Regions from separate parts of the Janibacter terrae genome, predicted to be linked through region 1. Evidence: riboswitches for the same ligand, from Rfam matches in the RefSeq annotation. Region 1 holds a riboswitch; each other region holds the start of a gene.
The links. A riboswitch is a leader RNA that binds a small molecule or an ion and turns the genes downstream of it on or off. The one in region 1 is predicted to bind S-adenosylmethionine.
Positions count from the first base shown of each region.

Region 2: it holds a riboswitch for S-adenosylmethionine, as region 1 does, so the genes downstream of both, V3C34_RS01305 (OsmC family protein) here and V3C34_RS13330 (aminotransferase class V-fold PLP-dependent enzyme) in region 1, are expected to answer to the same signal.
Region 3: it holds a riboswitch for S-adenosylmethionine, as region 1 does, so the genes downstream of both, V3C34_RS08515 (bifunctional o-acetylhomoserine/o-acetylserine sulfhydrylase) here and V3C34_RS13330 (aminotransferase class V-fold PLP-dependent enzyme) in region 1, are expected to answer to the same signal.
Region 4: it holds a riboswitch for S-adenosylmethionine, as region 1 does, so the genes downstream of both, metX (homoserine O-acetyltransferase MetX) here and V3C34_RS13330 (aminotransferase class V-fold PLP-dependent enzyme) in region 1, are expected to answer to the same signal.

Region 1 is NZ_CP144167.1:2,695,112-2,702,377, reverse strand. Features, by position in the region: gene dapA (4-hydroxy-tetrahydrodipicolinate synthase) at 1-124, shown strand, start outside; gene V3C34_RS13335 (ribonuclease J) at 121-1,806, shown strand; gene V3C34_RS13330 (aminotransferase class V-fold PLP-dependent enzyme) at 1,954-3,171, opposite strand; SAM riboswitch class IV at 3,215-3,330, opposite strand; gene V3C34_RS13325 (A24 family peptidase) at 3,404-4,048, opposite strand; gene V3C34_RS13320 (DNA translocase FtsK) at 4,160-6,976, shown strand; gene V3C34_RS13315 (ion channel) at 7,044-7,266, shown strand, end outside.
Region 2 is NZ_CP144167.1:255,913-263,178, reverse strand. Features, by position in the region: gene V3C34_RS01335 (aspartate aminotransferase family protein) at 1-841, opposite strand, end outside; gene V3C34_RS01330 (NAD-dependent succinate-semialdehyde dehydrogenase) at 925-2,406, shown strand; gene V3C34_RS01325 (DUF952 domain-containing protein) at 2,709-3,059, shown strand; gene ybaK (Cys-tRNA(Pro) deacylase) at 3,060-3,566, opposite strand; gene ppk2 (polyphosphate kinase 2) at 3,631-4,524, shown strand; gene V3C34_RS01310 (YczE/YyaS/YitT family protein) at 4,550-5,218, shown strand; SAM riboswitch class IV at 5,264-5,378, shown strand; gene V3C34_RS01305 (OsmC family protein) at 5,409-5,873, shown strand; gene V3C34_RS01300 (SelB C-terminal domain-containing protein) at 5,881-7,266, opposite strand, start outside.
Region 3 is NZ_CP144167.1:1,722,506-1,729,771, reverse strand. Features, by position in the region: gene V3C34_RS08525 (hypothetical protein) at 1-930, opposite strand, end outside; gene V3C34_RS08520 (hypothetical protein) at 930-1,235, opposite strand; gene V3C34_RS08515 (bifunctional o-acetylhomoserine/o-acetylserine sulfhydrylase) at 1,302-2,621, opposite strand; SAM riboswitch class IV at 2,638-2,751, opposite strand; gene V3C34_RS08510 (hypothetical protein) at 2,785-3,186, opposite strand; gene V3C34_RS08505 (hypothetical protein) at 3,173-3,541, opposite strand; gene V3C34_RS08500 (carboxyl transferase domain-containing protein) at 3,584-5,062, shown strand; gene V3C34_RS08495 (hypothetical protein) at 5,206-5,637, opposite strand; gene V3C34_RS08490 (L-serine ammonia-lyase) at 5,793-7,178, shown strand; gene V3C34_RS08485 (DUF2510 domain-containing protein) at 7,254-7,266, opposite strand, start outside.
Region 4 is NZ_CP144167.1:1,737,310-1,744,575, reverse strand. Features, by position in the region: gene V3C34_RS08585 (RNA polymerase sigma factor) at 1-728, opposite strand, end outside; gene V3C34_RS08580 (universal stress protein) at 923-1,321, opposite strand; gene metX (homoserine O-acetyltransferase MetX) at 1,395-2,543, opposite strand; SAM riboswitch class IV at 2,559-2,669, opposite strand; gene V3C34_RS08570 (DUF4192 domain-containing protein) at 2,727-3,833, opposite strand; gene V3C34_RS08565 (YkvA family protein) at 3,924-4,343, opposite strand; gene V3C34_RS08560 (alanine/glycine:cation symporter family protein) at 4,438-5,976, opposite strand; gene V3C34_RS08555 (hypothetical protein) at 6,057-6,776, opposite strand; gene V3C34_RS08550 (DNA polymerase) at 6,853-7,266, shown strand, end outside.

The sequences.
Region 1 (7,266 bases):
CGCCCTCGTCGAGCTCGGCGTCATCGAGCACGCGAGCGTGCGCCTGCCCTACGTCGAGGGGCCGGACGAGCACCTCGACATCCTGCGCAAGGGTCTGGCCGCCTCCGGGATCGGGGCAGCATGAGCCACCCGCACCCCGACCTGCTGCTGCCGCCCGCCCTCGCCCCGGGCGCGCTGCGCATCATCCCGCTCGGCGGCCTCGGTGAGGTCGGACGCAACATGGCGGTCATCGAGCACGAGGGCCAGCTGCTCGTCATCGACTGCGGCGTCCTCTTCCCCGAGGACCACCAGCCCGGCGTCGACCTGATCCTCCCGGACTTCGAGTACATCCTCGACCGGCTCGACGACGTGCAGGCCATCGTCCTCACGCACGGCCACGAGGACCACATCGGCGCTGTGCCCTACCTGCTCAAGCACAAGCCCGACATCCCGCTCGTCGGCTCGACGCTCACGCTGGCCCTCGTCGAGGCCAAGCTCAAGGAGCACCGGATCAAGCCCTGGACCCTCGGGGTCAAGGAGGGCGGGCGCGAGTCCTTCGGCGTCTTCGACTGCGAGTTCATCGCCGTCAACCACTCGATCCCCGACGCGCTCGCGGTCTTCGTGCGCACCGGGGGCGGCACGGTCCTGCACACCGGTGACTTCAAGATGGACCAGCTGCCGCTGGACCGTCGCCTCACGGACCTGCGGGCCTTCGCCCGCGTCGGTGAGGAGGGCGTCGACCTCTTCATGACCGACTCGACCAACGCCGAGGTGCCGGGCTTCACCACGCCCGAGCGCGAGATCGGTCCCGCGATCGACACCGTCTTCCACAAGGCGCAGCGCCGGATCATCGTCGCCTGCTTCTCCAGCCACGTGCACCGCGTCCAGCAGGTGCTCGACGCCGCCGAGCGCAACGGCCGCAAGGTCGCCATGGTCGGTCGCTCGATGGTGCGCAACATGGGCATCGCTGCGGACCTGGGGTACCTGCACGTGCCCGACCGCGTGCTCGTCGACGTCAAGAAGCTCGACAACTACCCGGACAACGAGGTCGTCCTGATCTGCACGGGCAGCCAGGGCGAGCCGATGGCGGCCCTGTCGCGCATGGCCAACCGCGACCACCGCATCGACGTGGGCGACGGGGACACCGTGCTGCTCGCCTCGAGCCTCATCCCCGGCAACGAGAACGCCGTGTACCGCGTCATCAACGGCCTCATGCGCCTGGGTGCCGACGTCGTGCACAAGGGCAACGCCAAGGTGCACGTGTCCGGTCACGCGAGCGCCGGTGAGCTGCTCTACTGCTACAACATCGTCAAGCCGCGCAATGTCATGCCGGTCCACGGCGAGTGGCGCCACCTCGTGGCCAACGCCGAGCTGGCGATCCAGACCGGGGTCGACCCCGACCACGTCGTGCTCGCCGAGGACGGTGTCGTCATCGACCTCGTCGACGGCCGCGCCCGCATCGCCGGCGCCGTGCCCTGTGGGTACGTCTACGTCGACGGCTCGAGCGTCGGCGGCACCACCGAGGAGCTGCTCAAGGACCGCCGCATCCTGCGCGACGAGGGGTTCATCTCGGTCATGGTCGTCGTCGACTCCTCGACCGGCAAGGTCATCGCCGGCCCCGAGATCACCGCCCGCGGCTTCGCCGAGGACGACGAGATCTTCACCCAGGTCAAGCCCAAGATCATCGCCGCGCTCGACGAGGCGACCAGGAAGGGCACGACCGACACCCACCAGCTGCAGCAGGTCGTGCGCCGCGCCGTCGGTGGCTGGGTCGGCGGCAAGATCCGTCGCCGCCCGATGATCATCCCGGTGGTCGTGGCGGCCTAGGAGACGGTGCCCCGGGCGTCCCAGGATTCTCGGGTGACCCGATAAACCTCGCCTTCGCAAGAGTTTGAGACTCTTGCGAAGGCGAGGTTTCTCTTGCTGAGCGAAGGGGGACTGCCGGGTCCCCCCTTCGACCTCACCCGAGGAGGGTCAGAGGGCGCGAAGGGCGCCGAGGAGCCGGTCGATGTGCGCCGGGGTGGTGCCGAGGCCCGCGCTGATCCGCACCGCGGTGTCCTGCTCGTGCTCGGAGAGCAGGTCGTCGACGAGCAGGTGCGCGCAGAACTTGCCGTCGCGCACACCGATGCCGTGGTCGTCGCCGAGGATGCGCGCGACCTCGCTGCTGTCGTGGCCGTCGACCGTGATCGCCGCGACGGGGGCGCCCTCTCCACCGCCGAAGAGCGTGTGGACGCGCACACCCTCGATCCCGGCCAGACCGCTCAGCAGTCGGATGCGCAGGGCCTGCTCGTGGTCGATGATCGCCCGCTCGCGCTCGGCGATGATCTCGCAGGCCCTCGCCAGGGCGATCGCGCCGAGGACGTTGGGGGAGCCGGCCTCGTGCCGGGCCGGACCGCAGGTCCACTCTGTCGTGTCGAGACCGACGCGGGCGGTGGCGCCGCCACCGGCGAGGTAGGGGTCGGCGGCGTCGAGCCAGTCGCTGCGGCCGACGAGCACCCCGGCGCCGAAGGGGGCGTAGATCTTGTGGCCGGAGAAGGCGACCCAGTCGATCCCGAGGGCAGCGATGTCGACCCGACGGTGCGGCGCGACCTGGGCGGCGTCGAGGGCGAAGCGGGCGTCGTGCTCGCGGGCGACCGCGGCCAGGCGCTCGATCGGCCAGTGCTCGCCCGTGACGTTGGACGCGCCCGTGGCGACGACGAGGCGGTGCTCTGCGGGGTGGTTGCGCAGGGCCTGCTCGAGGAGCTCGACGGCCTCGTCGCGGCTGTGCGGCACGGGCAGCCGCAGCGTGTCGCCCCACGGGAGGAGGGCCGCGTGGTGCTCGGAGGCGAAGACGAAGACCTTCGTGCCCGCCGGCAGCGCCCGGGCCAGCAGGTTGAAGGAGTCGGTCGTGTTGCGGGTGAAGACGACCTGGTCGTCCTCACGCGCCCCGACGAAGTCGGCGACGCTCTCGCGAGCCTGCTCGTAGCGCGAGCTGGTCACCCGGGAGGCGAAGCCGGCACCGCGGTGAACGGACGAGTAGGTCACCGCGGCGGTGGCGACCTCCTGCGCGACGGCCTCGAAGGCCGGGGTCGTCGCCCCGTGGTCGAGGTGCGCGTACTCGACGGTCGAGCCGTCGCGGTCGCGGTAGGTCAGGCCCTCCGAGACGAGGCGGGGGAGGTCGGTCGAGGTCTGCTGCACGTGGGACACGGTCATTGGGGATGCTCCTGGTCCGTCAGGGACCCGGGTGTCGACCACGAGTCCGCGCTTGCCGGGCGACAATGGCGTCGCCGGCCAGGTCGTCACCCGGAGCACCCCACCGCGGAGGAGGGTTGCCGACCAGCTAGCCGGGGCTTGTCGCTGGTACTCGTGACCTTGCGGATGACCATATCGGACACCGGTGGGTCCGTGTCGAGAGGAGGCGAGGCGCGTCTCGCCACCTGGGACGTCAGCCGAGGGCGACGGCGATGACCGCTCCGGCGACGAGGTAGGGACCGAAGGCGAGGTGCGTCCCCCGGTCGGCCCGGCGCGCGAGCAGCAGTGCGAGAGCGGCGAGTCCACCGATGACGAAGCCCACCCAGACCCCCACGACGAGGTGCGTCCAGCCGAGCCAGGCGAGCGTCGGCGCGATCGAGACCATGAGCTTGGCGTCGCCCATCCCGATCGAGCGGCCGAAGAGGAGGAAGGCGAGCGCGAGCGTCCCGCCCCCGACGAGCAGGGCCGCGAGCCCAGCCCGCTGCAACGCCTCCCACTCGCCGGTCGCGGCGGAGGCGAGGGTGAGCAGCGCGGCCTGCACGGGGACCAGGGGCAGGGTGATCGCGTTGGGCAGGCGGTGGACGTCGGCGTCCACCGCGGCGAGGACGAGGCCGGCGAGGGCCAGCGAGAGCGGTGCCGCGAGCACCGGCCACGGCAGGTCGGAGAGCCCGCGTGCGATCGCCCACCCGACGGAGGGGGCGACCGGCAGGACCCACAGGTGTCGGGGGAGGGGACCCCCTTCGTCCTCCCGCCGGTAGGTCCCGGTGCGCAGCCAGAGGTACCCGACCACGCCGCCGACGAGCGCCAGGAGGGCGACGATGAGGGTGCGTGCGTCCACGGCGGCGACGCTACTCGGCGGGTGCCGGGGCCGCTCCCCGATCTCCACAGGTTGCCGTTGTTGCGCGTGTGACGCGTGTGTCGGGCGGGGCTTTCGCCTAACCTGCGGAACATGGCCACTCGTCCGTCGACCTCCTCGCGCAGCACCAAGGGCGCCTCGTCGCGCCCCAAGGGCAGCACCCGTCCGTCGGGTCGCACGTCCGCTGCGAAGGGGAAGACCGCCGCCCCGCGCAAGAAGGCCGCGTCCGGCGGTGGTCTCCCGCTGCCGCTGGCCGCGGTCCACAGGACGTGGGTGGGCGTCGCCCACGCCACCGGCGCCGGCGTGCGCCGGATCGGCACGAGTGCCGGCGAGATCGAGCCCGAGCACCGGCGCGACGGGTGGGGCTTCCTGGCCCTCGCGCTGGCCCTGGTCGTCGCGGTCCGCGAGTGGTGGGGCCTGTCGGGCGCCTTCGGTGACGTCGTGCACGCGGTCTTCGCGGGCACCTTCGGCCGGGTGGCGTACGCGCTGCCGATCGTCCTGCTGCTCCTCGGGGTCCGCCTGCTGCGCTCGGCCGGCGAGTCCGCGGCCGACGCTCGCCTGGGCTTCGGCACGGCGGGGCTGCTCTTCGCCGTCTCCGGCCTGACGCACATCTCCAAGGACATCCCGCAGCCGCCGGACGGCGCCGGGCCCATGCGGGACGCGGGCGGCATCGTCGGCTTCCTCGCCGCGGACCCCCTGACCACGGCGGTCACGGAGTGGCCGGCCATCGTCCTGCTGGTCCTCCTCGGCCTCTTCAGCCTCCTCCTGCTCACCGGCACCCCCCTGCACGAGGTGCCGCAGCGCCTGGCCTACGTCCGGGCCGCCTTCACCGGGGAGGTCCCCTCGCACGTCACCAGCGCCGACGTCGCGGCGAAGGGGGACGCTCCCCAGGCCGCGGTCGCGCGGGCCCGGCGTCGGCGCACCTTCGACGACGACGAGAACCTGGGCGAGCGCGACGGCGACACCGCCTTCGACCAGGCCGCGGTGGTCCAGCCCGCGGGGAAGGGACGCAAGCGCAAGGGCGCCGCCGCGCCCGTCGACGCGGTCGACGAGCCGGCCGCGGATGCCGCGGCCACCGACGGTCCCCGCCCGGGGGAGAAGCGGCCGACCAAGAACCCGGTCGTCGCGCCGATCAGGAGTGCGGACAAGCCGGCCCTGGAGCCGCCGCCCACGACCCAGCTGCCGCAGCGGGTCGAGCAGCTGGCCCTGGCCGGCGACGTCACCTACACGCTCCCTGACAGCCAGCACCTCAAGCCCGGCGCACCCCACAAGGAGCGCTCGGCGGCCAACGACAAGGTCGTCGAGTCCCTGACGAGCGTCCTCGACGAGTTCGGCATCGACGCGCAGGTCACCGGGTTCCACCGCGGCCCGACCGTCACCCGGTACGTCGTCGAGCTCGGCCCGGGCGTGAAGGTCGAGCGGGTCACCGCGCTGTCGAAGAACATCGCGTACGCGGTCGCCTCGGCCGACGTGCGCATCCTCAGCCCCATCCCGGGCAAGTCCGCCATCGGCATTGAGATCCCCAATGCCGACAAGGAGATGGTCTGCCTCGGCGACGTGCTGCGGTCCGACGTCGCCCGCAACAACGAGCACCCGATGGTCATGGGCGTCGGCAAGGACGTGGAGGGCGGCTACGTCATCGCCAACCTCGCGAAGATGCCGCACCTCCTCGTCGCCGGCGCCACCGGCTCCGGCAAGAGCTCCTTCGTCAACTCGATGATCACCTCGATCCTCATGCGGGCCACGCCCGACGAGGTGCGGATGGTGCTCGTCGACCCCAAGCGCGTGGAGCTGACGGCTTACGAGGGCATCCCGCACCTCATCACGCCGATCATCACCAACGCCAAGAAGGCGGCGGAGGCCCTGCAGTGGGTCGTGCGCGAGATGGACATGCGCTACGACGACCTCGCGACCTTCGGCTACAAGCACCTCGACGACTACAACAAGGCCGTCAGGGCCGGCAAGGTCGAGCCGATCCCCGGCAGCGAGCGGGTCATCCAGCCCTACCCCTACCTGCTGGTCATCGTCGACGAGCTCGCCGACCTGATGATGGTCGCCCCGCGAGACGTCGAGGACTCGATCGTGCGCATCACCCAGCTCGCGCGCGCGGCCGGCATCCACCTCGTGCTCGCGACCCAGCGACCCTCGGTCGACGTCGTCACCGGCCTCATCAAGGCCAACGTCCCCTCACGGATGGCCTTCGCCACCTCGTCGCTCGCCGACTCGCGCGTCGTGCTCGACCAGCCGGGCGCGGAGAAGCTGCTCGGCCAGGGTGACGCGCTCTTCCTGCCGATGGGCAAGTCCAAGCCGATGCGTGTCCAGGGCGCCTGGGTCACCGAGTCGGAGATCGAGGCCGTCGTCAGCCACGTGACCGGTCAGCTCAAGCCGACCTACCGCGAGGACGTCGCCCCCGAGACGCCCAAGAAGCAGATCGACGAGGACATCGGCGACGACCTCGACGTGCTGCTCCAGGCGACCGAGCTCGTCGTCACGAGCCAGTTCGGCTCGACCTCCATGCTCCAGCGCAAGCTGCGCGTCGGCTTCGCCAAGGCCGGTCGCCTCATGGACCTGCTCGAGTCGCGCGGCGTCGTCGGTCCGTCCGAGGGCTCCAAGGCCCGCGACGTGCTCATCACGCCCGAGGACCTGCCGACCACCCTCGCCCTGATGCGCGGCGAGGAGCCGCCGGCGTCCACCGGGGACGAGGGCGACCCCCACGACGACGAGGACGAGGCCGTCGTCGTCACCGAGGCCGAGGCCGCCGCCGGGGACACCGCGGTCATCGACGTGCGCGAGGGATCACCGGCTGCGCCGCACAACCGCTACCCGACGGACCCCATCGGTACCGAGGTCGTCGAGGAGTGGACCGAGGACGACGACGAGGACGCCTGGTCCATCACCGACCGTCACTGACCGGCCGGCGCAGGAGCGGGGGCAGGATCAGCGGGCCGTCGGCGACGGGCGAGTCTAGGGTTGCCGCATGACGAAGGCCTGGTACGAGCTCGACAGCCGACCGACAGGTGCCCGGTACTGGGCCGCGGTGGTGCGCAAGCAGCCATCCGCTGTCCTCGTCGCGATCCAGCTGTTCGCGATCATCCTGCTGCCGTGGGTCGAGTCCGAACCCTGGGGACGCGTGGTCATCACGTCGTTGTCGCTGTTCGCGGTGACCTTCGGCATCTGGGTCGTGCGCTCCACCCCGGCCC
Region 2 (7,266 bases), 1.1 Mb from region 1:
TGCTCATCAGCTCTTGGGAGGCAGCGATGCCGGAGATCGGGAAGCCGGAGGCAATCCCCTTGGCCAGCGTGATGATGTCGGGCTGCACGTCGAAGTGCTGGTGACCGAACATCTTGCCCGTGCGGCCGAAGCCGGTCTGGACCTCGTCCATCACCAGGAGGATGCCGTGCTTGTCGGCCCGCTCGCGCAGACCCTGGAAGAAGGCGGTGTTGCCCGGGATGTACCCCCCTTCGCCCAGCACGGGCTCGACGATGAAGGCGGCGGTCTCCTGCGGCGAGGTGAGCGTGGCGAGGATGTAGTCGAGCTCCTTGAGCGCGAAGGCGGTCGCCTCCTCCTCGCTCCACCCGTAGCGGTAGGCGGTGGGGAAGGGGGCGACGTGCACCCCGCCCATGAGGGGGCTGAAGCCGGCCGAGAAGCGGGTGCCGGACGTCGTCATCGTCGCCGTCGCGACGGTGCGGCCGTGGAAGCCGCCGTGGAAGACGATGACATTGGGCCGGCCGGTCGCCTGGCGGGAGAGGCGCAGGCTGGCCTCGAGCGCCTCGCTGCCGGAGTTGGCGAAGAAGAGGCTGTCGAGGTGCGAAGGGAGGACGCCGTCGAGCTTGTCGACGAGCGCCAGCAGCGGCTGGTGCATGACGGTCGTGTACTGCCCGTGGATGAGCTTGCCGACCTGCTCCTGCGCGGCCGCGACGACCTTGGGGTGGCAGTGGCCGGTGCTCACGACCCCGATGCCGGAGGTGAAGTCGAGGTGGCGGTTGCCGTCGACGTCGAAGATCTCGCTGCCGAGGGCGTGGTCGATCGTGACGGGGGTGGCCTGCTTGAGCAGGGGGGACAGCGCTGTCATCGGTACCTCCGGTTGTTCGTCTGATTGTTGACAATACGTCTACGGTGAGGGGGACGGCAAGGACGCTGACGAAGGAGCCTTCCATGACCACGACCCACACGCCAGAGGTCACCCGCGAGCAGGAGCGCGAGGCGATCGCCTCGGTGCCGACGGGCCTCTTCATCGGGGGTGAGTGGCGCCAGACCCGGGAGACGATGCCGGTCGTCGACCCGTCGACCGGCGAGCCCCTCGTCGAGGTCGCCGACGCCGGCCCCGACGAGGCCGCGGCCGCTCTCGACGCCGCAGCGGAGGCCCAGGCCGACTGGGCCAGGACGCCACCTCGGGAGCGCAGCGAGATCCTCACCCGGGCCCGTGACCTCATGCTCGCCGACGTCGACCGGCTCGCGCTGGTCATGACGCTCGAGATGGGCAAGCCGCTGACGGAGGCGAAGGGGGAGATCGCGTACGCCGCCGAGTTCTTCCGCTGGTTCGCGGAGGAGGCCGTGCGCATCGACGGCGGCTACATGACCGCACCCGCCGGCGGCTCGCGCTTCCTCGTCGCCAAGCAGCCCGTCGGCCCGTGCGTGCTCATCACCCCGTGGAACTTCCCCATGGCGATGGGCACCCGCAAGATCGGCCCGGCCATCGCCGCCGGCTGCACCTCGGTCATCAAGCCGGCCGCCGAGACCCCGCTGTCGACCCTCGCGCTCGCGGACATCCTCGTGCGGGCGGGCCTGCCCGCGGGCGTCGTCAACGTCGTGACGACGAGCCGGAGCGACGAGGTCATGCGGCCGATGATCCTCGACCCGCGCTCGCGCAAGCTCTCCTTCACCGGCTCGACCCCGGTCGGCAAGCACCTGCTCGAGCTGGCCGCCAGGACGGTCATGCGCACGTCGATGGAGCTCGGGGGCAATGCCCCCTTCCTCGTCTTCGACGACGCCGACCTCGACGTCGCGGTCGACGGGGCGATGGCGGCCAAGATGCGCAACATCGGCCAGGCCTGCACCGCGGCCAACCGGATCCTCGTGCAGCGCTCCGTCGCGGGCGAGTTCGCGCGGCGCCTGGCCGAGCGGATGGGCGCGCTGCCCATGGGGCGCGGGGTCGAGGAGGGCGTCGTCGTCGGGCCGCTGGTCAACCAGAAGGCGGTCGACAAGGTCGACGAGCTCGTCCGCGACGCGGTCGGGCGGGGAGCGACGGCGCGGCTGGGCGGCGAACCGGCCGACCGGGAGGGCTACTTCTACCCGGCGACGGTCCTCACCGGCGTGCCCGCCGACGCGCAGATGGCCGAGGCCGAGATCTTCGGGCCGGTCGCGGCGATCACCGAGTTCGACACCGAGGAGGAGGCGATCCGCCTGGCCAACGACACCCCCTTCGGCCTGATCTCCTACGTCTTCACGCAGGGGCTCGACCGCGGCCTGCGGGTCAGCGAGGCCCTCGAGGCGGGCATGGTCGGCCTCAACCAGGGCGTGGTGTCCAACCCCGCCGCCCCGTTCGGTGGCATCAAGGAGTCCGGGCTCGGGCGCGAAGGGGGGACGACGGGCATCGAGGAGTTCCTCGAGACCAAGTACATCGGGGTGCGGGTGTGACGCCTCAGGTGCCCCAGGATTCTCGGGTCACCCGATAAACCTCGCCTTCGCAAGAGTTTGAAACTCATGCGAAGGCGAGGTTTCTCTTGTCGAGTGGTCAGGCCCCGGACCCTCCTGCGCGGAGCCCTCGGCCGTTGGGTGACCCGCACCGGGTTGCCGAGGGGTGAGCGAAGGGATGTCCAGCGGGCTGCCGTGGTCACGGCCCATCGTGTCGGGGCCACGCAGCAGGCGGCGGTTCTGCTCCTCCCGCGCGCTCAGGGCAACCCCTCGAATCCACGCGCGGCGCGCGGGATGATGGCTGCATGACCCTCCAGCACATCGCCCTCGAGTCCGACTGGCAGGCCGCCCAGGCGTCCGGGACCTACCCCGTCTCGACGCGCGGGCGGCTCATCTCGCAGGAGGGCTTCATGCACTGCAGCGGGTCGCCTGCCCAGCTCGAAGGGGTCCTCGCCCGCTTCTACGCCGACGTCACCGAGCCGCTGCTGCTCCTGACGCTCGACGCGCAGTCCCTCGCCGCCCGGGGCCTCACCGTCCGGCTCGAGCCGGCCGTCCCCGGCACGCCGGTCGGCAGCGACACCGAGCTCTTCCCGCACGTCTACGGCGGCGACCTGCCGGTGGGCTGCGTCAGCCAGGTGGACCGCCTCCGGCCGTGATCAGGCCCGCCCGATCGCCGCGACGACCGCGCCCGTCACCTCCACGAGGGCCGCGGGGGCCAGCTCCAGGTCGAGCCCTCGTCGCCCGCCGCTGATGAGGACCGTGTCGTGCCCGAGCGCAGAGGCGTCGAGGACCGTGACGAGGGCGCGCTTCTGACCGACCGGGCTGATCCCGCCCACGACGTAGCCGGTGGTCCGCTCGGCGAGCGCCGGGTCGGCCATGCTCGCCCGCTTCGCGCCGACCGCCGCGGCCAGGGCCTTGAGATCCAGCTGCCCGGCGACGGGGACGATGCCCACGACGAGTCCGTGGTCGCGGGGCAGGTCGGTCTGGGCGAGCAGGGTCTTCAGGACCCGCTCGGGTGGGACCCCGAGCACCTCGGCGGCCTCCACGCCGTACGAGGGCGCCGCCGGGTCGTGCTCGTAGGGGTGCTCCGTGTACGCCACCCCGGCCGCCGCCAGCGCCCGCGTCGCGGGGGTGGCGCCGCCCCCCTTCGTCCTCCTGGCCATGGACTCCAGTCTCCGCCACCCGCTCCGACACCCGCGCGACAGGTCCACGTGGTACCCACGTCCCATGCAGAAGCAGAACCTCCGCGAGTACATCGACCGGCTCATCGACGAGGGCTACACCGTCCGCGACGACCAGGGTGACGACCCGATGCTCATCCGACCGGACGGCCTGGCCGTCGAGACGTGGCGGGAGAACTACCCGTACGACGAGCTCATGACCCGCAACGACTACGACGTCGAGAAGTACCTGCTGCAGATCGAGCTGCTGAAGTTCCAGTACTGGGCGCAGGACACCGGCCGCAAGTTCGTCGTCCTCTTCGAGGGCCGTGACGCCGCCGGCAAGGGCGGCACGATCAAGCGCTTCACGGAGCACCTCAACCCCCGGGGCGCCAGGGTCGTCGCGCTCACCAGGCCGAGCGAGCGAGAGGAGGGCGAGTGGTACTTCCAGCGCTACCTGCGGCACCTGCCGACGAGCGGCGAGATCGTCCTCTTCGACCGCTCCTGGTACAACCGCGCCGGCGTCGAGCGGGTCATGGGCTTCTGCAGCGACGAGCAGTACGAGGGCTTCATGGACCAGGCGCCGAAGATCGAGCGGATGCTCATCGACGCCGGGGTCCACGTCACCAAGCTGTGGTTCTCCGTGACCCAGCAGGAGCAGCGCACCCGCTTCGCCATCCGCCAGATCGACCCGGTGCGCCGGTGGAAGCTCTCCCCGATGGACCTCGAGAGCCTCGACAAGTGGGAGGCGTACACCGCCGCCAAGGAGGCGATGTTCGAGCGGACCGACACCAAGCACGCGCCCTGGACGGTCATCAGGTCCAACGACAAGAAGCGCGGCCGGATCAACGCCATGCGCTTCTTCCTCAACCAGTTCGACTACGAGGACAAGGACACCCAGATCGTCTACGCGCCCGACCGCAAGGTCGTCGCCCGCGGCAAGCAGACCGTGGGCGACTGATCTCGTCGAGCCCTACGCTGACCCGGTGACCGACGACGCGCCACCCCGCGGGCGACAGCTCGCCGACATCGGCCCCCTCGAGCAGCTGCGTGCCGGGCGCCTCGGGGTCCGTCTGCCGTTGCTCCTCGCGGGCCTCTTCCTCTACGGCGCGTCGATGGCGATGGTGCTGCGCGCGACGCTCGGCCAGATCCCCTGGGACGTGCTCCACGTCGGCGTCTCGCGCCACGTCCCGCTGAGCTTCGGCACGATCGTCGTCGGCGTCTCGCTGCTCGTGCTGCTCGGGTGGATCCCGTTGCGGCAGAAGCCCGGCGTCGGCACGATCGGCAACGCTCTGCTCATCGGCCCCTCCGCCGACCTCGTCCTCGCGCACCTCGACGAGCCGGGCGACCTCGGCTGGCGCATCGTGCTCCTCGTCGGGGGCGTGGTGCTCAACGGCATCGCGACCGGCATGTACATCGGCTCGCAGTTCGGGCCCGGTCCGCGCGACGGCCTGATGACGGGGATCGCGCGCCTCACCGGCCACTCGATCCGGTTGGTGCGCACGGGGATCGAGGTCACGGTGGTCGTCGTCGGGTGGCTGCTCGGCGGCACGGTCGGCGTCGGCACCTTCCTCTACGCGCTCGCCATCGGGCCGCTGGCCCAGCTCTTCCTGCCGCTCTTCACGGTCGACCTCAGGCGCGGTCCCACTTCCTGATACATAACTGGACGTTATGGATTGCTGTGTGTCATCTTATGGCCAGGTCATGAGTCCCAGCGCGAAGCCCCGGCTTGCTGGGCGGCAACCCTCCACCCTCGGTGGGGTGCCCCGGGTGACGACCTGGGCGTCGGCCGACCGGCCGCGCCAAGCGCGGGTTCACGAGAGCCCCTGATCCACGGAGCCGTCCATGACTGCCACCACCGCACCCACCACGCTGCTCGAGGTCACGACCCGGGGCGCGCTCGTCACGGGGACCGAGGTCGCCATCACGAGCCGCCAGTTCAGCTACACGATCGACGAGCCGCCGGCCCTCGGCGGCACCGACAAGGGCGCCAACCCGGTCGAGCACCTGCTGGCCGCCCTCGCCTCGTGCACCGTCATCAGCTACCAGGTCTGGGCCGACAAGCTCGGCCTCCGGGTCGACACGATCGACGTCGACCTGCGCGGCGACCTGGACCTCGCCGGGTTCCTCGGCACGGACGAGTCGGTGCGTCCGGGCTTCCAGGGCATCGAGCTGGCCATCACGGTCAGCGGCCCGGAGAGCGAAGGGGAGTACCGCCGCCTCGAGCAGGCCGTCGCCGAGCACTGCCCCGTCCTCGACAACCTCACGCACGGCGTGCCGGTGACGACGAGCCTCGAGGTCGCTGCCTGAGCGCGGCCTAGCGCACGACCTGCCGCAGACTCCCGTCCACCCGCCGGGTCCACCCGCGGGCGTCGAGGTGCTCGAGCAGGGGCACGGCGACGCGCCGGGTGGTCCCGAGCGCCTGTCGCGCGAGGCTGAGGGTGAAGGGTTGCTCCAGCCCGGCGAGCACCCGCATCGCCCGCGCCGGCGCGTCGGGGAGCAGCACGACGTCGTCGGGCAGACGCATGATCCGTCCGAGGCGCTCGGCGGCCGCGAGCTCCGCGGTCCCGAGACCGAGCTCGGCGAGCTCACCCCGCTCCGCCGCCACGAAGGGGGTGGCCCCCAGCCGTGCCTCGAGAGCCGCGATCCCGGCCTCCGCGGCTCCGAGGCCGCCAGCCTCCGGGTCGTGGACGCGGCCGTCGGCGACGGCGAGGCCGGCGTCGGTGGCCAGTCCCGGCACCAGGGCCTGCCCGAGCACCGCAGGGAGGTGCTCGGGCAGGCCGAGCGACCTGGCCGCCTCGGCGACGGGCAGCCCGGCGCTGAGCGGGTCGGCGGCATGGTGCCGGCGGACGGCCTCGCCGAGCCGGTCGCGCCACGTGCTCACGGCCCCCGCGTCGACCCACCAGTCACCGTGCCGCACGGCACCCGCTGGCGCGGGGAGACCCAGCCGGTCGAGCACGTCCGCCCGCTCGGCTGCGCGCGAGCGCAGCCGAGCGGTGGCGAGGTCGGCGGGGTCCGCGCCTGCAGAGGCGAGGGCCTGCCCCCTTCGCCCTGGGGCACCGCGGCGGGTGAGCGGCAGGGGGTCGACGTCCACGACGCGGACGGCCCACAGGCGACGACTCCCCGCGTCGCGCAGGATCGCCCGGTCGCCCACGCGCCACGGGAGGACGGTCGCGGCCGAGAGGCGGGCGTGGTCCGGCCCGAGGGGGCGCACGTGCACCTCGACGTCGACCGACCCGACGTGCAGCGTCCCCTGCTCGACCATCTGCATTGCCCTAGGGGAATGCGCGCTCCCGTGACCGTTCGTCTGCATTGCCCTAGGGGAATGCAGCTCGGTGGCGGACACGTCGACGACCGACGCGAGCGCGAAGGCGTCGGGCGTCAGCAGCGCGACGGAGCGGCCGACCTCGTCCACGCGGCGCAGGTTGACTGCGACCCGGGAGACCGGGCCGACGGCTTCGTGCGCCTCGTCCTGGCTGTGCAGGCCACGCACCGTCACCTCGCGTGCGGACCCGCGGTCGAGCAGCACCAGCCGGTCGCCGACGTGGACCGTGCCCGCGCCGAGGGTGCCCGTGACGACCGTCCCCGCGCCGGAGACGGAGAAGCTGCGGTCGGACCAGAGCCGCACCGGCGCCCGGGCGTCCGGCTCCGGCAGCCGGGCAGCGAGCTCGTCGAGCGCCGCGCGAAGGGAGTCCATCCCGTC
Region 3 (7,266 bases), 970 kb from region 1:
GGTGTCCGTCACCTTGTGCTTCGCCCGGACCTTGCCCGTGGCGACCTGGTGCTGCGCCCAGATCCTCGTGTTGGTCGCGAGCCGTCGATGGGCGATGGGGTTGGTCGACCTGTCGGCGGCCCTGATGCCCTTGAGCTCGTCGGCCCGGCGGCTGGCCCGGGTCGCGTCCCTGGCCTCGATGCGCCGACTGCCGGGCACGAGGATGTCGGCCGCCGTGAGCACCGTCGTCAGGCCGACGTCCCGGTAGCTGCCCTCCCCGTACACGGCGCGGCGCCCCAGCCTGCCCAGCGGGTCGGCTGCCGTGACGACGGCCGCAGGCTTGCCCCAGGGCGTGAGGTCGACGACGTCGTTGTTGAACAGGCGGCTCCGGCCCGTCCGGCTCGCCATCTCGAAACCGTTGTACCCCTTCTCGTCGGAGAGCTCGGACCCCACCGCGGCCAGGCTCGTCGCCATGGTCCGCTCGTCGGCGCTCGCCTCCTCCGCCTCGCGCTCGAAGCCCCTCTTGTTCATCTCCCGCGAGTTGGCGGCGGCCCGGTACTCCCGCTCGACGATGGCGTACTCGGGGTCCTGCGGGGTCAGCGTCGCGAGCTTCGCCTTGCGCTCCTCCGAGATGCGGACGTTCTCCTCGTACCGTCCACGGAGTCGCTCGAGGGTGGCCTGGCTCTCCTCGAGCCGGTCCGCGTAGGGACGGATGATCCGCTCGGTGTCCGCGAGGCGGTTGGCGATCGCGAAGAGGTCATCCGGGGTGCTGCCCACCTCGTCCTCGAAGATCGTCCCCGCGCACGAGTCCCACACCCCCTTCGTCGAGACCATGCGCAGCATCTCGGCCACGGTGTGGATGTTGGCGGCGACCGTCCGCAGCTCGTCCGCCTCGGCCCGGATCGTGCTGGGGTCGCCCTCCTCGATGGTCCCGGGGTCGTGGAGCGCCATCAGAGGATCCCTTGGTTGCGCCGGTCGACGAGGTCCTCGGTGAGCACGTACCAGGACCCCGCGTCCCGGGCCAGCCGCGCCAGCTCGCGCAGCTGCTTGCCCACCCTGATCCGCTCCCGCTCGAAGTCCCCGATCGCCGCCTCGTACGCGTCGGTGCCGTACCAGCTCGGGAACCCGAAGGTCTCGACGGCCTCGTTGTTGGCCTTGGCCGCCTTCTCCTCGAGGAAGTCGGCGATGGCCTTGAGCTGGCGACCGAGGCCCTCGATGCCCTCGCTGTCGATGGAGATGCGTTCCTGTCCGCCCATGCACCCACGCTAGGGAAGAACGCCGAGGGGCCCGTGGAGTTCTCCACAGGCCCCTCGGGGTGGTCGTCAGGCCTTCGCGGCGGCGAAGCCCTGCTCGAGGTCGGCGACGATGTCCTCGATCGCCTCGAGGCCCACTGCGAGGCGCACGAGGCCGGGGGTGACGCCAGCGGCGAGCCGGTCCTCGTCGGGGCCCTGCGAGTGGGTCGTCGACGCGGGGTGGATGACGAGCGAGCGCACGTCACCGATGTTGGCCAGGTGGCTGTGCAGGCTCAGGCCCTCGACGAACTTCTTGCCCGCCTCGAGGCCGCCGGAGATCTCGAAGGAGATGACGGCGCCGGCACCCTGGGGCGTGTACCGCTGCGCGAGCTCGTGGCTGGGGCTGCTCGGCAGCGAGGCCCACGTGACCTTGTCGACCTGCGCGTGCTGACCGAGGAACTCGGCGACCTTGGCCGTGTTGGCCAGGTGCCGCTCCATGCGCAGGCTGAGCGTCTCGATGCCCTGCCCGATGAGGAAGGCGTTGAAGGGGGAGATCGCCGGGCCGATGTCGCGCAGCAGCTGCACCCGGGCCTTGAGGATGAAGGAGAGGTTGGCACCCATGGCACCGTCCACGCCGAGGTCCGGGCCGAAGCGCAGCCCGTGGTAGCTCGGGTCGGGCTGGTTGTAGTTGGGGAACTTCTCCGGGTCCGCCGCGTAGTCGAACCGGCCGGCGTCGACGATCACGCCGGCGATCGCGGTGCCGTGGCCGCCGAGGTACTTCGTCGCGGAGTGCACGACGACGTCCGCACCGTGCTCGATCGGACGGAGCACGTAGGGCGTCGCGATCGTGTTGTCCACGACGAGCGGCACGCCGGCCGCGTGCGCGACCTCGGAGATGCCGGCGATGTCCAGGACGATGTCCTTGGGGTTGCCGATGGTCTCGCCGAAGAAGGCCTTGGTGTTGGGCTTGACCGCCGCGCGCCACTGCTCGAGGTCGCTCGGGTCATCGACGAAGCTCACCTCGATGCCGAACTTCGGCAGGGTAAACTTCAGCAGGTTGATCGTGCCGCCGTAGAGGGCGGTGCTGGCGACGATGTGGTCACCGGCCTCGGCGAGGTTGACCAGGGCCAGGTGCGTCGCGGACATGCCGGAGGCGGTGAGGAGCGCGCCCACGCCGCCCTCGAGGGCCGCGATCTTCTGCTCCACCGCGTCCTGCGTGGGGTTCATGATCCGCGTGTAGATGTTGCCGAGCTCCTTGAGCGCGAACAGGTTCGCCGCGTGCTCGGTGTCCTTGAACTGGTAGGAGGTCGTCAGGTGGATCGGCAGTGCCCGCGAACCCGTGGTCGGGTCGGGCGCCTGGCCGGCGTGGATCTGCTTCGTCTCGAAGTTCCACGTGGACGGGTCGCTCATGAGTTTTGCTCCTGATCGTGCGCGCTTGACCGTGGCGGTCGCCACGGACCAGGTCGTCTCCCGGGGCACCCCACCGCGGATGGAGGGTTGCCGGCCAGCGAGCCGGGGCCTGGCGCTGGCACTCAAGACCTACCCGGAGACTAGGAGGGTGACCAGCATCTGGTCAGGCCCGTCTCACGCGGTGGACCCACCACAGGCCGACGAAGGGGAGGACGAGCGGCAGGAACCCGTACCCGGACCCGAAGTGCGACCAGACGGTCTTGTCCGGGAAGAGGTCCGGCAGGACGTACGACAGCGTGCCCACGGTGAGCACGCCGACGGCCTCGACGAGGATCGCCCCGGTCGCGACCCGCGCGCCGGTGGTTCCCCCCTTCGCCAGGGCCACGGTCGCGACGACGTAGACCACGGCCGCGAGCGCCGAGAGCGCGTACGCCAGCGGCGCCCGGTCGAGGTACTGGGTGACCTGCAGGACCGAGCGGCCGGTCGCGGCGAGCGCGAGCACGGCGTAGACGGCGACGACGACCCGACCCGGCCCGGTGCCCGTGCGCAGCTCAGGCGGAGCCATGGGTCTGCCAGATCTGCAGGATGCGGTAGGTCATGACACCGACGGTGAAGGCACCGGCGAGGACGACCCCCATGGCCCACCGGGTCTTCTCCTTCAGGGCGATGAAGACGACGATCGGGGGCAGGATCGGCAGGGTGAGGGCGTAGGCGAGCATCGTCGCCCCCTCCCCCTCCCCCTCGACCTGCCCCATCGCGATCGCGGACCCGACGACGAGAGCGAGCAGGAGCAGCTCGACGACGGCGGTCGTGAGCAGCATGAGGTCGTCGACGAGCCGGTCGATGATCAGGTAGGCCAGGGCCAGGACGCCGAGCACGCCGACCGCGACGAGCACGAGAGTGGTCAGCGGCACAAGCACGGCGGCAAGCGTACGCGGCCCCGCTGCTGGCACGATCACGGCATGAGCGCGCCACGCCCCGGAGCCCACGACCTGCTCGCCGCCGTCGTCGATGCCGGCAGCTTCGTCTCCTGGGACGAGCCGATCGACCGCTCCGGCCTGAGCGACGGCTACCTCGCGACCCTGGAGGCGGCAGCCGCGCGGTCCGGCACCGACGAGTCGGTGGTCACCGGCCGGGCGAGCATCCGCGGGCACGAGGTCGCGCTCGTCGTCGGCGAGTTCCGCTTCCTCGGCGGCTCGATCGGGCGCGCGGCCGCCGGACGCATCGTCGCGGCGGTGCGCCGGGCGACGACCGAGCGCCTCCCCCTCGTCGCGGCGACGGCGAGCGGAGGCACCCGGATGCAGGAGGGCACGCCCGCCTTCATGACGATGGTCGACATCTCCGCGGCCGTCGTCGCGCACAAGGCCGCCGGCCTGCCCTACCTCGTCTACCTGCGGCACCCGACGACCGGCGGGGTCTTCGCGTCGTGGGGCTCGCTCGGCCACATGACCATCGCCGAGCCGGGCGCGCTCATCGGCTTCCTCGGCCCGGTCGTCTACGAGACGCTGAACGGCGCCCCCTTCCCCTCCGGCGTGCAGGTCGCCGAGAACCTCGTCGACAAGGGCATCGTCGACGCGGTCGTGCCGACCGACGAGCTCGCCGACATCGCCGCCCGGGCGCTCACGCTGCTCTCCGCCACGACCGGGGGCCACGCCCGCTCACCCGCGGCGGAGGACGGCGCGCCGGTCCGGCGGATCGCCCCCTTCGTCTCCCGGCCGGAGCCGAGCGAGGAGGAGATCGCGCGGCTGTGGACCGCCATCGAGACGACGCGAAGGGGGGACCGCCCCGGCGTCCGAGAGCTGCTGCGGTACGCCGCGGACGACGTCATCCCGCTCAACGGCACCGGCTACGGCGAGTCGGACAAGGGCGTGATGCTCGCGCTGGCGAGCTTCGGCGGGCGGTCGTGCGTCCTCGTCGGCCAGGACCGCCGCTACCAGGTCTCGGAGTCGATGGGTCCGGCCGCCCTGCGCGAGGCGCGCCGCGGCATGCGGATGGCGACCGAGCTCGGTCTGCCCCTCGTCACCGTCATCGACACCCCCGGCGCCGACCTCTCCCCGCGTGCCGAGGAGGGGGCCCTGGCCGGCGAGATCGCCCGGTGCATCTCCGACATGACGGCCCTCACCGTGCCGAGCGTGTCGGTGCTGCTCGGCGAGGGCACCGGCGGCGGCGCGCTCGCGCTGCTGCCCGCGCGACGGGTCGTCGCCGCGGGCAATGCCTGGCTCTCCCCGCTGCCACCCGAGGGCGCGAGCGCCATCGTCTTCAAGGACACCGAGCACGCCCCCCTCCTCGCCGCCCGCCAACGCGTCGGCGCGCCGCAGATGCACGAGGACGGGCTCGTCGATGTCCTCGTCCCCGAGGAACCGGCGGCGCACGTCGACCCGCAGGCCTTCGCCCGCGCGATCGGCGCGGCGGTCGCTGCGCAGGTCGAGGCACTGCTGTGACGGTGGGTGGGCGAGCTGGAGTCTGGGAGTGTCGTACTGCAGTTCGTCATCGGGGGCGATGACAGGGCCCGGCTTTCCGGGACCTCACGGGGACCGGTCAGCTGAACTGCAGTACGACACGCCGGCTCGGGCCAGCCAGACGCTCACCCCGTCGCACGCAGCTCCTCCCACACCGGCATCTCGACGACGCCCTGCGGGGTCGCGAGGTAGGTGCCGAGGAGCGGCACGCCGTGCCGACGGCTCGCGGCGAGCGCCTCCTCGTGCAGGTCGCGCGCCCGGTCGTCCGGGGCGAGGCCGCGCGGGCGCCCGATGGCAGCGACGAAACCACCGATGCTGTCGGCGAGGCCGCCGATGATCGTGTCGAAGACGGCGTCCTCCTCCGCGCCGGGGTGGAGGTCCATCTCGGTGATCGTCACCGGCTGGACCATGCGGCCGCCGGTGTCGCAGAGGAGCAGGCTGATGCAACCCAGCTCCCGCTCGGAGTCCCGCACGACGAGGTCGACGACGTCGGCGGCGAGCGTGCTGTCGGTGAGGGGTCGGGTGTGCCACCCCTGGGGCAGGTCGTCGAAGCTCATGCCCGTCATCCTGCAGGGATCGACCCGACGCGCCGCGGACTTTTCCACAAGCCGCCTCCGGCCGCGGGGTGGATACTGGGACCCACGGCGGGTCGTGCCACCCACGCGCGACCGGTCACCGTGCCCCCACCCCGAGCACCCAGGAGCGCCCCCCCGTGGCACTGAGCGTCTTCGACCTCTTCTCGATCGGCATCGGCCCCTCGAGCTCGCACACCGTCGGCCCCATGCGAGCGGCGGTGATGTTCGCCGAGGGGCTGCGCGACGACGGCCTGCTGCCGCAGGTGCGCCGGGTCAAGGCCGAGCTCTTCGGCTCGCTCGGCGCGACCGGGCACGGCCACGGGTCCAACACCGCGGTGCTCCTCGGGCTCTCCGGCGAGCGGCCCGAGCTGTGCGACCCGAGGTCGGTCAGCGGTCGCCTCGAGCAGATCCGCGCGGCGCACCGGGTGAACCTGCTCGGCGAGCACGAGATCGACTTCCACGAGGACGAGGACCTCGTGCTCCACCGACGCAAGTCCCTCCCCCTGCACCCCAACGGCATGACCTTCACCGCCTGGGGCGAGGGAGCGGGCGAGGGCGAGGCGCCGCTCAGCACGCACACCTACTACTCCGTCGGCGGCGGCTTCGTCGTCGGGGAGGACGCGTCCGGCTCGACCCGCATCGTCGCCGACACCACCCCCGTGGCGCACCCCTTCACCACCGGCGACCAGCTGCTCGCGATCTGCGCCGAGACCGGCCTGTCGATCTCCCAGGTCATGCTCGACAACGAGACCTCGTGGCGCTCCGAGGACGAGGTGCGCAGCGAGCTGCTGCACATCTGGTCGGTCATGCGCGAGTGCATCGACAACGGCGTGCGCACCGAGGGCGTCCTGCCCGGCGGGCTCAAGGTGCGCCGTCGCGCCCCGCAGCTGCACCAGCGGCTGCGCTCCGAGGGGGCGAGCACCGACCCCCTTCGCGGCATGGACTGGCTGACGCTCTACGCGCTGGCCGTCAACGAGGAGAACGCCGCCGGTGGTCGCGTGGTCACCGCGCCGACCAACGGCGCCGCCGGCATCATCCCCGCGGTCCTGCGCTACTACGTCGACTTCGTGCCGGGCGCGGACGACGACGGCATCTGCCGGTTCCTGCTCACCGCCGCCGCGATCGGGGTGATCTACAAGGAGAACGCCTCGATCTCCGGCGCCGAGGTCGGCTGCCAGGGCGAGGTCGGCTCGGCCTGCTCGATGGCGGCCGGCGCGATGGCCGCGGTCATGGGCGGCAGCCCGGCCCAGGTCGAGAACGCTGCCGAGATCGGCATGGAGCACAACCTCGGCCTCACCTGCGACCCCGTCGGGGGGCTCGTGCAGATCCCGTGCATCGAGCGCAACGCGGTCGCCTCGGTCAAGGCGATCACCGCCGCGCGCACCGCCCTGCGCGGCGACGGCTCGCACGTCGTCTCCCTCGACAAGGTCGTCAAGACGATGCGCGAGACCGGTCGGGACATGAAGGTCAAGTACAAGGAGACCGCCCGCGGCGGCCTCGCCGTCAACGTCATCGAGTGCTGACCGCCCCCACCACGGCATGACGAAGGGGGTCGGACCCGTGGTCCGACCCCCTTCGTCAGTGCGACGTCCGGGACGTCACTTCTTGGTG
Region 4 (7,266 bases), 960 kb from region 1:
AACAGGCCGGCCTCGATGCGCTTGGCGAGCTCGACCTCCTGCTCGGCGTTGAGGAGGGCGACCTTGCCGATCTGCTTGAGGTAGTCCTTGACCGGGTCTGCGGTGGCACCGGCCGTCACGACCTGCTGCGCGGGAGCGTCGTCCTCGTCGTCGTTGCTGATCGTGAAACCGGACTTCTCGTCCTGCTCGGTCTCGGGCTTGGCCTTCGCCTGCGCCGGGTCCTCGCCGATGACCTCGTCCTCGTCGGGATCCGGCTCCTCGGCCGTGGTCGTCGTCGGGTTGGCGGCCTTGTTGGCGGCGGTCTTCTTCGCAGCGGTCTTCTTGGCGGCGGCCTTCTTCACCGGGGCCGCCGCCGCGGCAGCAGCCGCCTTGGGGGCGGCGGTCTTGGTGGTCGCCTTCTTCGCCGCGGTCTTCTTCACGGGCGCCGCGGTCTTCTTCACGGGTGCAGCGGCTTTCTTGGTCACCGCCTGCTTCGCGGGGGCCTTCTTCGCCGTCGTCTTCTTGGCGGACGTGGACTGTGGCACCTGAACCTCGATTCCTTGGTCGTCGAGCGCCCGCAGGACGACCCGCCCCCGGCTGGGGCTGATCTGCGCGTCGCCGAAGGCGGCCTGCAGCTCGTCACTGGTGATGGATCCGGTGGTGTGGCCCTTGCGGACCAGCTCCTGGAGCGATGGGTGCGAGAACTCCTTGGGGAGGGAGCCCTGCGCCCCGTCGGACCGTGGGGACACAGCAGTCACCAACAACCTTTCGTCACGGAAGAATCCGCCGGGACCTCCAAGGGGTGGCGTTCGTCCCTCGGGCTCCGACTCGCCCGGTCGCTGCGCGCTGGGCTCGTCACCATTATAAAACGCGGTGCGCCGAAATGCCGCAGCGGGCGCCCCGAAGGACGCCCGCTGGGTCGGTTGGTGCCGTGCGTGGCGGCTCAGCGCGCCTTGACGGCGAGCACGTCGCACGGCGCGTCGAGCAGCACCCGCTGGGCGTTGGAGCCGAGGATCAGCTTGCCGACCGGCGTGCGCTTGCGCAGGCCGATGATGATCAGGCTGGCGTCGGTCTCCTCGGCGACGACGATGAGGTCCTCGGCCGGCTCCTTGCCACGGACGAGCCCGCGGACCTCACCCTCGACGCCGGCCTCCTCGAGACGGGTCCGGACCTGCTTGAGGTCCTGCTCGTTCTTGCGTGCGGTGTCGCCGCTCATCCCCACACCCCCACGGTCGGAGTGGATGACGACGAGCGGCTCCTTGCGCAGGTGGCACTCCTCGAAGGCCCGCTCGAGAGCGGCCTCGCCCTCCTTGGTGGACACATACCCCACGACGATCGTCATCGATGCTCCTCAACAGATACTGGGTTCCTGAATGACCTGTGCCAGACGCTACACCGGCGGCGCGTGACGTGTCTCACTCACACGCGGCCGTGTCCCCGGCGAGCACGCGGCGGAGCAGCCCAGCGACCTGGTCGACCTCGGTGAGGAACCCGTCGTGGCCCACCCGGGAGGAGATCGTCGTCAGCTGCGCCCGTGGGTGCAGTCGCGCGAGCTCCTCCGAGAGGCGGGGCGGGTAGAGACGGTCGGAGTCCACCGGCGCGAGGACCAGGCGACCGGCGAAGGGGGCGAGCGCCGCCTCGACCCCGCCGCGCCCGCGACCCAGGTCGTGCGAGTTCATCGCCTCGGAGAGCACCGCGTACGAGTTGGCGTCGAAGCGACGCGCGAGCTTGCCGCCGTGGTGGTCGAGGTAGCTCTCCACGGCATAGCGCGGACGACCGCACTCCCCCGCCGGCTCGTCCTGCTCCCGGCGACCGAAGCGCTCGTGCAGCTCGATCTCGCTGCGGTAGGTCACGTGGGCGATGCGGCGGGCGATGCCGAGACCGACCTCAGGACCCTGCGGGTGGTCGTAGTAGTCGCCGTCGGCGAACCAGGGGTCGTTGCGGATCGCGAGGATCTGGGCCTGGCTCCAGCCGATCTGCTCCGCAGTCGCGTAGCCGCTCGTGGCCAGGGCGATGGCGGTACCGACCCGGTCGGGGTGACCGGCCGCCCACTCGAGGGTGCGCATGCCGCCCATCGAGCCGCCGATGACCGTGTGCCAGCGCTCGATGCCCAGCGCGTCGGCGAGCGCCGCCTCTGCCGCGACCTGGTCGCGGATCGTCAGCCGGGGGAAGCGCCCGCCCCACGGCCGGCCGTCCGCCGCGAGCGTCCCGGGACCGGTGCTGCCCTGGCAACCGCCGAGGACGTTGATCGCGACGACGAAGTACTCGTCGCTGTCCAGGGGTGCGCCGGACCCGATCAGGCCCGGCCACCACCCGTCGGTCGGGTGTCCCGGACCGGCCTGGCCCACGACGTGACTGTCGCCGGTGAGGGCGTGCTCGACGAGGACCGCGTTGTCCCGGGCCGGGTCGAGCTCGCCCCAGGTCTCGTAGGCGAGCACCACGTCGGGCAGGCGTTCGCCGGACTCGAGCGTGAGGTCCCCGATGCGCAGGAAGTGCCGGTCCCCCGGCTCGTCGCCGTCGCGCCACAGCGCGGTGTTGCTGGGGGGTGTGGTGGTGACGCTCATCGACGGTGCTCCCGGGGTCTCGCCTTGCCGCACCACTGCGATGCGACCCGGTCATCACCCGGGGCACCCCGTCACGAGGAGGGTTGCCGGCCAGCAAGCCGGGGCTTGACGCTGGCACTCATGACCTGGCGACAACCTTAACCACAGCGGCCCCACGGGATCGAGTCCGGTCCGGTGTCCGGACTAGGCCGCCGGGTGGCGCCCCGCGCGCGCGTCGGGCCCGAGGTCCCAGGGCCGCAGCCCGGCGGACAGCAGGTCGAGCATGAGACCGGCGAGCCGGTAGCCGGGCTCGATCTGCAGCGCGCGCTCGAGGCAGCTGCCGGCGATCGTGCCGTCCCCCATCCACCACGCGATGTGCGCCGTGCAGGTGAGCAGCGGGGGCGTGAGCTCCTCGGGCACGAGCCGCCCGAGCTCGGCGATGCGGGCGCGGACCGCGAGGACGTCCTCCTGGTGGCGACCGACGTCGACGGCAGCATCGGGCACGGACCCGGCGTCCGGGTCCACGAGGGCCCACGGGCAGCGCGCCAGCGCCGTGCGGGCGTGCTCGACGAGGGGGTCGCCGAAGGTGGCGAAGGGCACGGCTCCGGGGCAGAGGCCGCCGAGGAGCGCGTCACGCCAGTCGACGTCTTGCAGCGACGCGGAGAGGACGAGGAGCTCTGCGTCGCTGAGCTCGGCGACCGGGGTCGCGTCGGCGGAGGGGTCGAGCAGCCGCGCCCAGGTCCGGGCCACCTGCTGGTGCGCGAACTCCTCCTCGAGCGGGTTCACGGCGAGCGCGACCCGACGGGCCCTGGCCTCGTCGCGCTCCGGCAGCACGGCGTCGACCAGGTGCGCACGGCTCGGCAGCGGGCAGACCCCTGCCTCGACGAAGGTGGCGACGGCGGGCACGTCCTCGGGTCGGGGCAGCGGGATGCCGAGGCGACGCCTGGCCCGGGGCCCGCCTGCGGGGTAGCAGCGCCCGTCGCGGACCACGAGGTGCTCCTGCACCCGCAGCCCGGCCTCGCGGGCCGCGGCGGTCATCGCCGCGCGGAGGTGGCGGGACTCCCCTTCGTCCTCCTCGAAGGCCATGAGCAGGACTGCGGTGGCCCCCTCCCGCACCGCGATGGCGATGGCGTGCTCCGCGACGGCCCGGCAGGCCGCGGGCTCGGGCACGAGGTCGTGCCGCTGCAGCAGGCCGAGCCGGCGGCCGCGCATCACGGTCAGGCAGAGGGAGGGGCCCGGGTGGTACCCGAGCTGGTACGGGAGGATGACGGCGAGCTCGGCGGCGTCGCGAGGTCGGGCGATGTGGTCCATGCCGACGAATCTGGCGCCTGCAGAGGGTGCCAGCAGCGACCGGGCGGATCCTGTGGGAACCCGGACGTCAGGCAGGTGGTCTGCGGACGGTCAGTCGCGCACGACGTGCGAGCGGACCGTCGGGCCGGGCTCCCACTGCTGCTGCGGGGTCCACTGCTGGCGCCCGGACGCACCTGCGGCCACCGCCTGCTCCCAGGCGATGAAGTCCTCGGTCTCCCGCACCAGGGTCGTGGCGACCCAGCCGATGACCATGACGTCGTCGAGCAGGCCGAGGGCGAGGAGGAGGCCCTCCGGGACCACGTCGATCGGCGAGACGACGTAGCCGACACCGGCGAGCAGGAGCATCAGGCGACTGGACGACAGACCGGTGTACTGCCCCGCGCGGACCGCGCGGATCATCCGGGGGACGGCCCGCAGGCGGGTCCAGAGGCTGGGCCCGCCGGGCCGCGCCGCGCTGCGGACGGCGGAAGCGAGGTGGGTGGCGTTGCGGACGCGGCTGGTCGTGGCCATGTCGGTCTCCTGACGCTCAGGCGTGCCCGGTCCGGGCGCGCTCCGCTGGATCCAACGTAGCGCGCCCGGTCCGGATTCCCTCAGGTGCGCGGGCTCACTCGCGTGCGCCGACCGTCTCCCGGGGGGCGCCCTGGGTGATCTGGCCGTCGGCACGCAGCTCCCAGAACTGCGCACCCTCGATCCCGAGCTCACGCGGGTCGAACTGCGGGTCGATGCCCCGGGCCTTCTGCGCGCGGTAGTCCTTGAGCGCCTTCAGGGCCGGGACCTGGAGCAGCAGGATGCCCAGGATGTTGAGCCAGGCCATCGTGCCGACGCCGATGTCGCCGAGGCCCCACGCGGAGCCGGCCGTCGTCGTCGCCCCGTAGGCGGCCGAGACGAGGATCAACCCCTGCAGCGCCCGGATCATCCCGCGGCGCACGGTGGCGCTGCGGATCTTGCGGGTGAGGTAGGCGAGGTTGACCTCGGCCATGTAGTAGTACGCGACCATCGTCGTGAAGGCGAAGAAGACGAGCGCCAGGGCCACGAAGCTCGAGCCGATACCGGGCGCGAAGCTGTCCAGGCCCGCCTGCACGAAGCCCGGGCCGGGCTCGACGTCGGTCCCGATCGCTCCCTCGTAGAGCGTCGGTCCGGGGTAGCTCTCGCCCCTGAAGACCGAGTACATGTCGGTCGAGATGATGATGAAGGCCGTCGCGGTGCACACGAAGAGGGTGTCGATGTAGACGGCGAAGGCCTGGACGAAGCCCTGCTTCGCCGGGTGCGAGACCTCGGCGGCGGCGGCGTGGTGCGGGCCGGTGCCCTGGCCCGCCTCGTTGGAGTAGATGCCGCGCTGGACGCCCCACTTGACCGCCTGGCCGATGATCGCGCCGTAGACCGCGTGGCCGCCGAAGGCACCCGAGAAGATCTCGCTGAAGACGTGACCGATCTGGTCGGCGTTGACGAAGAAGACGACGAGGGCGAAGAGGATGTAGAGGATCGCCATCGGCGGCACGACGAAGGCGGCGAAGGTCGCGATGCGCTTGACGCCGCCGATGACGATGAAGGCCAGCGCGATGACGATGCCGATGGCCGTCACCCACGTCGGGACGCCCCACGCTGCATCGAGCGCCGAGGACATGCCGTTGGCCTGCACGCCGGGCAGGAAGAAGCTCATGGCGAAGACGGTGACGACGGCGAAGGTGACCGCGTAGACGAGCGAGAGCGTGCGCCACCGGTGGGCGTAGGCCTTCTCGAAGTAGTACGCCGGACCACCCCGGTACTCACCGGTGTCGGGGTCCTTCTCCTTGTAGATCTGGCCGAGGGTGCACTCGATGAAGGAGGTCGCCGCACCGAGGAAGGCGACCGTCCACATCCAGAAGACGGCACCCGGGCCGCCGAAGGCGATGGCGGTGGCGACGCCACCGATGTTGCCCATGCCGACGCGGTTGGCGAGGGACATCATCAGCGACTGGAAGGACGAGGTCCCGTCGACCGAGTCCTCTCCCTCCCGCAGCTGCTTGACCATGTCCGGGATCCCGAGGACCTGGACGAGGCGGGTGCGGATGGTGAAGTACAGGCCGGCCACGAGGCAGAGCCCGACGAGCGGGATCGACCAGATGAAGCCGTTGGCGCCGTCCACGAGTTCGGCGAAGGACATGGGGGCAACTCTCCGTTGAGCGGGTCAGGGGCCCGGCGGACGATACCGCCGGGCCCCCTGCGCGCGCACCTCGAGGTCGGTCAGCCGCGCGGCGGGAACTCCGTGCGCACGTGCTGGGCCAGCTGACGCATCAGCCACACGTCCATGCCGGCGCCGACGCCACCGCCGACGAGGGGGACCATCTTGCCGAAGCGCGAGAAGACGCCCTTGCCGGCCCGCGAGAGGATGCGGAAGCCGACGGCCTTGTTGACGACCATGAGCGCCGGTCCGGGCAGTCGCTGCGCGGCCAGGCCGGCGAGGCGCCCGGTCGGCGCGACCATGCCGGCCTTGGCGAGCAGGTCCTGCGCGTCGGCACCGACCAGGCTGAGCAGGACGGCCGAGCGGATCTCGGGCTGGGTCAGGTCGTAGCCGCGCACCCTGGCCACGGCCGCGGACATGCGGGTGGCGAGGACGTAGAAGCCGAAGATGTTGGCCGGCAGGGCGACCCACATCGTCGCGAACCCGCCGAGGTTGGTGAGGAAGCCGCTGGCGGCAGCCAGCTTGAGCGTGTCGCCGACGATCTCGTCGACGGCCTTGTCGGCGTCGCCGCCGTGCTCGGCCAGGGCCCGGTCGGCGACCGTGGCGGCGGAGTCGAAGGGCCCGCGTCCGTCGATGCCGGTGTCGAGCAGGTTCTCGACGAGCTTGAGGGTCGAGCCGCCCAGCGCGTCCTGGCTCGCGGGGTCGTGCGCCTGCTCGATCGCGGTGCGGGTGTCCTTGACCTTGGTGCGGCCGAGGCCCAGGCGGTCGGAGATGAATCCCATGTGACGTCCTCTCTGCGGGTGCAGCGGTGCTCTGTCCTGGACCGATCCTGTCATGCCGCGGGTAGCCTCACGCCTCGTGGGAGCGGAGCAGCCGGGAGCGCTCGTCGTCGGGGTCGACGGCGTGGGCGCCGTGCTGCCCCCGGACGGCCCGGCGGTGCTCGCGAGGGACCTCCCTTCGCTCCTGGCGGTGCTCTCCCCCGGCACGCGCTGGGTCACGTGGTCGGCCAGGGCGGTCGCCCCGCTCGTCGCCGCCGGTGCCGAGCTGGACCGCACGTGGGACCTCGCCGAGGTCCACCGCCTCGCGCACGGCGGGTGGTCGGCCGGGCCCGAGCGGGTGTGGGCCGCGGCGCACGGGTTGGACCCGCAGGCGGCTCCGAGCGCGCCGACGGGAGACCTCTTCGACCTCCTCGCCGACGAGGTGCCCTCGGAGCAGCTCGTCCTCGACGACGGGTACCTGCGCGCCGACGCGGTCACGGGCGCCTGGCTCACG